One region of the Planococcus sp. 11815 genome, then DNA from elsewhere that is predicted to be linked to it. Evidence: riboswitches for the same ligand, from Rfam matches in the RefSeq annotation. Region 1 holds a riboswitch; the other holds the start of a gene.
What was found. A riboswitch is a leader RNA that binds a small molecule or an ion and turns the genes downstream of it on or off. The one in region 1 is predicted to bind thiamine pyrophosphate.
Positions count from the first base shown of each region.

Region 2: another riboswitch for thiamine pyrophosphate. It lies ahead of M1Q06_RS09070 (YkoF family thiamine/hydroxymethylpyrimidine-binding protein); the one in region 1 lies ahead of tenA (thiaminase II).

Region 1 is NZ_CP096991.1:2,558,332-2,562,533, forward strand. It holds gene thiD (bifunctional hydroxymethylpyrimidine kinase/phosphomethylpyrimidine kinase) at 1-857, opposite strand, end outside; gene thiE (thiamine phosphate synthase) at 1-4, opposite strand, end outside; gene thiM (hydroxyethylthiazole kinase) at 847-1,608, opposite strand; gene tenA (thiaminase II) at 1,601-2,290, opposite strand; TPP riboswitch at 2,380-2,481, opposite strand; gene M1Q06_RS12995 (S1C family serine protease) at 2,886-3,998, opposite strand; gene M1Q06_RS13000 (acyltransferase family protein) at 4,181-4,202, opposite strand, start outside.
Region 2 is NZ_CP096991.1:1,777,302-1,781,503, reverse strand. It holds gene M1Q06_RS09080 (AI-2E family transporter) at 1-848, shown strand, start outside; gene M1Q06_RS09075 (sporulation protein) at 916-1,335, shown strand; gene M1Q06_RS09070 (YkoF family thiamine/hydroxymethylpyrimidine-binding protein) at 1,456-2,061, opposite strand; TPP riboswitch at 2,142-2,246, opposite strand; gene M1Q06_RS09065 (hypothetical protein) at 2,429-2,641, shown strand; gene M1Q06_RS09060 (protein adenylyltransferase SelO) at 2,704-4,164, opposite strand.

The DNA.
Region 1 (4,202 bases):
CCATTAGAAAATAAATCGCTGGATTCCCGAACAAGATGAACCACTTCCTTTTCAATAGATTCTTTGTACGCCGCATGATGCGTCGGGCCGTGGCCATACCCAATGTTAAGCGGATACGCGAGTGCTGCCTGGATGAACTCCTTGGCGGTGAACAAAGCTTCTTCCACGGGTTTGCCTTTGCCGAGTTCAGCTGTCAATGCCGCTGAAAACGTGCAGCCCGTGCCATGCGTCTGTTCCGTTTGAAGACGCTCCGAACGCAGCAAGATCACCGTACCTTGTTGATCTAGATAAAAGTCTTCTGCAACGTCAGGGTCACTGCTATGGCCGCCTTTGATGACCACCGCTTCCGCTCCGAGCGATAAGATCGCTTCCGCCGCATTTCTGCGCGAGGCGTCGTCTGTGATGTCTATGCCGCTCAACACTTCCGCTTCCGGGATATTCGGGGTGATGATGGCAGCGAGCGGGACGAGCAAGGTTTTAATTGCTTCGACCGCTTCCTGCTGCAACAAGGAAGCGCCGCCTTTTGCGATCATGACAGGGTCGATGACGAGCCTGTCCCAGCCGTAGCGTTTGATGCCTATCGCTGTTTCTTCGATGATGCCCGCGTCAAACAGCATGCCGGTCTTGAGCGCACGGATATCGAAGTCGGTTCCAATCGCATCGAGTTGTTCTTTGACCGCTTGCCGGTCCATCGGGTAAATACCGTGAACGCCCTGCGTGTTTTGGGCAGTCACCGCCGTTACTGCAGAACAGCCGAATGCGCCGAGTTCCTGGAAGGTTTTCAAATCCGCCTGTATCCCCGCTCCACCGCCTGAATCAGATCCGGCGATGGTCAATACTTGCGCTTTAGCGTCCATAAAGTGCCGCCTCCTGACGTTTCGATAGCTCGTCCAAAAAGGCCATTTGGAAAGTTCCCGGGTTCAAGGCGATTTTCGATGCACGGCTTCCTGCATTCGCATAAATCTGCAAACCATATGCAAGCGCATCAAGCGGGGTAGATTCTTCGTCCGTTAAAAATGCTGCAAGTACCGCACTGAGCAAACAACCCATTCCGGTGACCGACGCCATCAACGGGTCTCCGCCTGTGATGTGCTCGGTCCGTTCACCATCCGTCACCAAATCGCTTGTGCCTGTCACCGCGACAATTGTTTGGTATTCATCAGCAACTTGCTTAGCGATAGCTTCCAAATCGCCTTGTCCTTCGCCTGCGTCGACGCCGCGTGCTTGCCACTCTTCTCCTGCAATGGCCGCGAGTTCGCCTGCGTTGCAGCGGAGTAGCGTGATATCGAGTTCCGTCAGCAATCGTTTTACGGCTTGCAAACGATAAGCTGTCGCTCCGGCACCGACCGGATCCAACACAATCGGGATGCCTTTTTTCATCGCGGCGCGTCCCGCGATGAGCATGCTTTCGAAAGAGCGCTCCGTGATTGTGCCGATATTGAGCGACAAGGCATCGGTGTGCCCTGTGAGTTCAGCGACTTCCTGTTGTTCGTCGCCCATGACCGGCGAGACGCCGAGCGCGAGCAAGCCGTTTGCCTGGAAGTTCGAGACGACGTGATTGGTGATGCAATGAATCAATGGCTTCCGTGCGCGCAATTCCCTAAGCATGGCGGACACTCTCCTTTTTCACGGGCAGTTCCCAGGTTTCCATCGTCCACGCTTGCTGCCAGAACTGCCATTCATAATAACTGCTTCTCATAAAGCGCTTTTTCAATTCGTTGCGCCGCTCTTCCGGCAATCCTTCAGCCAATCGGTCCATGCGTTCGATCTGTTCATTGACGAGTTCCCCGAACCATTCGGAACCGTATGTGCCGATCCATTTTTGGAAAATCGGTTCTTCCGGTGTCGCCGTCTTCAAACGTTCGCCGATTTCATAATAAAGCCAATAACACGGAAGCAGTGCGGCGAGTACGTCGGCCAAGTCGCCTTCTGCGGAGCGGTACATATGCGAAACGTAAGCATACGCGTGCGGCGACGGTTCGAATAGTCTCCAATCTTCCCCGGTCACCCCGAGCAATTCCATGAACGATTCATGAAGCGCGAGTTCCGCGGCGCAAGTCTGTTCTGCGTGATGCGCAAATGACTGCGTCGTCTTAAGGTCTTTGGCTTTGGTGGCACCGATCGCCTGGACTTTCGCAAAATGCGTCAGGTAATAGGCGTCTTGCATAACGTAGAACTTGAAAACATCGAGCGGCAAATCGCCTTTCGCGATGCCTTTCACAAACGGGTGTTCAAAACTGGCGTCCCATAAATCTGCACATTCCAACCGGACTTCTTTACAAAATGTCATGTCGCTCTCTCCTTTTTTGGGCAAAATAAAACACCGCTTCCCAGGTAAGGAAGCGGCGATAAAGGTCAGCTGAAGAAATTGGAGAAAGGCTCACAATTCGCCCACTTCCCTACGCTGGTATAATCCAGATCAGGTTCAAAGGGTCCGAACTCTTGTCCGTCTCAGCCAACATGGCTCCCCTAGTGGAATAGCGATATTTTTTATTGTCGGCAATAGAATACCATAACTGGCTTTTGAATTCAAAACTTTTTGAAATTAAGGTTTTTTTGGAATGCATAATGCGAGAGATTGGGTTTGCCAAATATGTGATTAGGTTAGTCATTTTGTTGACTTCGTCCGTTTTAATCCATTTTCTTAGAAGTCATCATTTTATGCATATGAAATTTAATGGGCTATGTAATTCATTGTCATTTCAAATATAGAGCTGTAGTGGAAGGGGCTGACGCCGGAGGGATCGCGCGGGACTGGCGAGACCTATATGGCATAGCCATAAGGGCTCGACGCCCGCCCCTCGGCAAGCATGCCCCTGCAACGTAAGCTCATCCACACTTAATTCCTTCACAAAAAAAAAAGAACCTCCATAACTGAAGGCCCTTTATCGTTCTTCCACATATTCAATCTGATAATCCCCGTACTCATCAATCACGACAGTGTAACGGCGGCGGTGGTCGATCGTTCCGGTCTCGCCGTTTGCTTCATGGTAATTGAACACAGCGCCTGCTTCCACATATGCGGCATCGCCTTCAATCTCGACGGAAGTGACTTCCGGCACGACCGAATCATACACGCGGCCCTCTGTTGAATACTCTTGTATAACACTGTCGACTTCTTCAACTGCCTGGCTTCCCGGTACTAAATACGAAGAATAATAATTCAGTTGCTCATCATTCATGGAATACGGCAGCAAGTCATAATAGGCTTCGATGAAACTCTCCAGCAACGCTTCATCAAAATAGGCATCCTTCACGGACGGTTCGACCAATTGCGACTCGGGAAGCGGTTCCGGATTATTCGCCCAGCTATCCAACATTTCCTTTTTCAAGTACAGCGGGATCGTGTAGCCGATTTCGGGATTGTCCTCGAGCATGACCGAATTGATGCCGAGCACTTTGCCGGTGCTTGCATCCAAAAGCGGCCCGCCGCTCGAGCCTTGCTTGATCAAGGCATTCATTTCATAGAGATCCGTATAGACGAACATTTCCGAAAAATCGACGCCGGTATCGGTAATTTCCCCTTCGGTCGCAGTGTTCGCTGCGTTCTCCGGGCTGCCGATAGCGATGACCGGCGTTCCGATATCGACCGGTTCCATTTCCTGCTCGAGCGGCTCTTTTCCTGCGAGGTCCTCGACACGGACCAGCGCCAGATCTTCATCAAGCGATATGCCGATCACTTTGCCTGCGAACTCCTGGCCGTCGCTATTGACGAGTGCAATAAAGGTCGCATCGCGCACCACATGGGCATTCGTCAAGATATCGCCTTGGTCATTGTACAAAAAGCCGGAGCCTTGCTCGAAATCGGTATAGATCGTGTAGACATGCGTCTTCGCATTCGCGATCATCACCGCTTTTTCCTGAGCGGCCGTATCAACCGGTGAATCCGCCTGCTCGGTTTCAGCTGATGGCGGTGCTTCTGTATCTGTCCCTCCGCAAGCCGCGAGGATCATCGCTGACAGGAAAATCATCAGCCAGTGCATCATCCGTTTGTCCATAGTCTCAACCCGCTTCCGTTAATGTGCATTCATTATAGCAAGCCATAATTGAAAAAGGAACGGGAAAGGACACTGAAATAGAGGGAATGTAGTTCCATTGCACGCCCGGCATTGAATGTCCGGAATCAGAAAAGCTGCCTTAGCGCACTGCTTTCGCAGCAGCCAAGGCAGCTTTCAATCCATTATTTTTCTTGAGCTTCCAAT
Region 2 (4,202 bases), 780 kb from region 1:
AGTTCCAGAACTTGATCGAGGAATTTCCGGATTATTTCATGCGCTTATTGAATAATATCGACCAGTTCTTGCGCAATTCCTTTGTCGGTGATTATTACCGGGATTCAAGCTTCAATATCGAAGCGTTGATTGCCACTTTGCCGACCAGCATCGCGGATACATTGCAAGCGACAGTGACAGGCATCATTTCGCGCGTCACCAGCTGGATTTCAACCATTACGGGCGTTATCTTGTCGATTGTCATCGTTCCGTTTATCCTGTTCTATTTATTGAAAGACGGCGATAAGCTTCCGGACTATTTCCTGAAACTGTTGCCGCCGAGGTTCCGCGACGATACAAGAGAAGTTTTAAAGGATGCAGACAAACAATTGGGGGCCTATATTCAAGGCCAGCTCATCGTGGCATTCTGCATCGGCGTAATGGTCTATATCGGCTTTTTGATCATCGGCATGGATTATGCGCTGCTGCTTGGCGCCTTGGCGATGGTGACCAGTATCGTTCCTTATATCGGTCCAGCAATCGCAATTACGCCCGCTGCGATCATTGCACTTGTTACCTCGCCGTTCATGCTCGTGAAACTGGCGATTGTGTGGACCGTTGTGCAGCTGGTGGAGGGTAATTTGATCTCGCCGCAAGTGATGGGCAAGACGATGTACATCCACCCTGTCACGATCATTTTCGTCCTATTGACGGCAGGCTCCTTGTTTGGCGTCGTCGGAGTCATTTTGGGGATCCCGATGTACGCGTTGCTGCGGGTCATCGTCAGCCATTTGTACAAGTTGTTCAAACGGCGTTATAACCGCTATGAGACAGACTTGGATAAACAATACGATTATACTGAGCTTTAAGAGTGCCGTTTAAAGGCAAGGAAAAAGTGGTATGGAGAATTATCAAATTTTGGGGGTATAGATTTTTATGAAATTCAAAGACTTTTTATCTTCAATCGGCATCGGTTCGATCAAAGTGGACACTGTAGTGGAAAGGCCGCATCTTGAAGAAGGCGAAACATTGAATGGGACTGTCTATTTAGACGGTGGAAGCGGCGATCAGGAAATCGATTATATCGAACTGCAAGTGATTCGTTTAGTGGAAGATTACCGGGAAGACAGCGATTTTGATTTTTATGAAACGCCAGTTGCCAAGCAGAGCTTGGAATTTGCGGGGGCCGTGAAATCAAAGAACACCGTCATGCAGCAATTCGAGATTGTCCCAGATGAGCGGTGGGTGCTGGAAAACGTAAATGCCAAATTGATCTTGCGGACCATTGTCCACGTCAAAAACGGCGTTGATGTACAGGATGAAGACGAAATCACTTACGGCAAAATCGAGAGTTGAAAACAGTTTGAAGATAATCTTATTATGTTAACCAAAACAACACTCCCAGCAGAGAACGATCCAACTGCGGGGTGTTGTTTTTGTATGACCAACATTTAGGGTCACAAGGTAATTTATTCTTTAAGAAAAATTTTCAGCGCCCGTTTTATGTGAAGGACTGTTGATGCTCATGGAAACGGTCATCACTAGATGGGGATATTGATCAGAGCGTGCGCTCGAAAAGCAGGTTTCATAAAAAGAAAAGACCTCATGGATATCCCCGTGAATGCCGCTAGCGTATTGCATGGAATCGTTCCACACGCCGAACTCTTTGGCACGTTCCACTTCGCGGTAGATGACATCCATATAGTCGGGGTTGTTCATCGGGTAAAGCGCGAATTGCGATGAAACATATTGCTCGGTACGGTCTTGGTTTGCCGGTTTAGCGGGTGTCTCCAAATACACATCGCCCGCGGTATCTCCAGGACATCCAGCTGAAAAGGTGCCGGACAGGGCGATATGTTCCTTTGTCTTCGCCGCATGAAGAGTGAGCGCCTTCGCAACATTGAAGACATGCTGTTGTTTGCCCCGGATGACGGTGGAGACATCATCGGTTTGCATCCACACATGGGATGTATCGGTATCCTTTAACGCGCTTTTGATGATCTTGATAAAATTTCCGCTCATCGGATGCAAGGAAAAGCGAAATCCGACGATCGGGCTGTTGCCGCATGAAGTTGGTTCCATTTAGAATCCCTCCTAAAAATATGCACAAAAAAGCCGCATCCGTGAAGATGCAGCCACTTTACCTTACTTCGTAGTCATGTCGGAAAGTCACCGCACTTCCTCACGCAGGTCCTAACCTGATCGAGTCATAAGGGATCGGAGCGAAAGCTCTCATCTCAGCAAAACATGCACCCCCAGTGCAGAAAAACTGTATGCGGTTTTAAGTGTCGGGTTTGCCCGATGGCTAAAGTCTAAGCCAAATACTTTTCCAAGTAAAGGGGTTCTCCTATTTTCAACGACAATGAGAAAGTGATGGCTGAGGTGAATACTCCCTAAAAAATCGGGTAAACCTAAAGCAGACAAGCATTTGAGGAGGAATCCAATTATTATGGCATCAACAAAAAAATTCCGCGTCGTTTATCATTTCGGCGCAGGCGTCGAAGCGGTCAGCACCGTCGAAGCAGATACCCCAAAACAAGCGGTCAGCGGTCTGGATGCGGATGATTTCCGCGAATTTATCGGCGACAACGATACGTATTACCAATTCAAGATGGACGAAGTGAAAATGGTCAGTGTCACTGAAGTCACAGACGGACAGTGATCGAACAGACAAGCGCAATAGAGAAAATCCCCTGCCGATGAAAAGGCAGGGGATTTTTTGGTTCATGTTCCGCAATAGGTCTGGTATGGAGGCGTCGAAGGCGGTGGAGGGGCCGTATAGGGCTGCTGTTCTTCGGAATGGGAGTATGGATTTCGAAGGATATCCAAAAGATTTTCCATCACTTCATAATCGCCTTGCGCTGCCGCTTCCAGTGCCGCTTCCACGCGGTGGTTACGCGGGATGACGGCCGGATTCCGGCTTTTCATCAATTCCAGGATTTCTTGTGCCGAGCGGCCTTCTTGCTGCTGACGGGCTTTATAGCGGCTATGCCACTCTTTAAAAGCCGGGTCGTTTGCCAGTTGGGGCTCTTCCACTGCTTCGAAAGTCAAGAAACGGAATGTATTGGTATAATCCGCTTGCTTTTCCTGCATCAATGCCAGCAAGTCATCGATCAATTGTTCGTCTCCTGGCGCTTCGGTAAACAAGCCCAATTTTTCGCGCATGCCTGCTAAATAAAATCGTTTTTCTGAACTTACGTATTCCTCAAGCGCTCCTTGGAGAGACGACAAGGCCTGTTTTTCCGGAATCTCATCTAAAAGAGGAAACAGGGACTCTGCAAAACGCGCTAAATTCCATCCGCCGATGAGCGGCTGGTTGCGATAAGCATAACGGCCGCCAGCATCAATCGAGCTGAAGACCGCGGATTCATCATAGCGGTCCAGAAAAGCGCACGGGCCATAGTCGATCGTTTCGCCGCTGATCGCCATATTGTCCGTATTCATGACGCCGTGGACAAAACCGGCGAGCTGCCATTTCGCGATGAGTGAAGCTTGCCGCTGCGCTGTCTGGCGGAATAATTCGATATAGCGGTCTGGACCGGAGATTTCTGGGAAATGCCGTTTGATCGTATAATCCGCCAAAGCTTTCAAATCTTCAGTCGAACGGTATTTCGCTGCGAATTGAAAAGTGCCGACACGGATATGGCTTGAGGCCACCCGCGTCAGGATCGCTCCAGGTTCTGCAGAGTAGCGCTGAATCTTTTCTCCTGTCAACACAACTGCAAGGCTTCTGCTCGTTGGAATTCCGAGCGCATGCATGCTTTCGCTGATAATGTATTCCCGCAGCATGGGCCCGAGTGCCGCACGGCCGTCTCCGCTTCTGGAAAAAGGCGTGATGCCGGCGCCTTTTAATTGGACATCGAAAATCTCGCCATCCGGTGTTTGCTGTTCACCGATTAAGATGGCACGGCCGTCGCCGAGCATCGTAAATTGGCCGAATTGATGGCCGGCATAGGCTTGGGCGAGCGGGAAGCTGCCTTCAGGAAATTGATTGCCTGCAAATATTTGCAGTGATTCAGGGCTGTCTAGCCGTGCTGGGTCCAGGCCAAGTGATTTTGCCAATGCTCGGTTTGCGATAACGAGTTCAGGCGATGAAACCGGATTGGCCTCCATCGGGGCATATAAAGTTTTCGGCAGGCCTGCATAACTATTCTGCAGTTTCCAGCCGGTTTCTGTGTAATTCATGAGAGCGCCTCCTATCTACAATTTGTCGGGCATGTCTT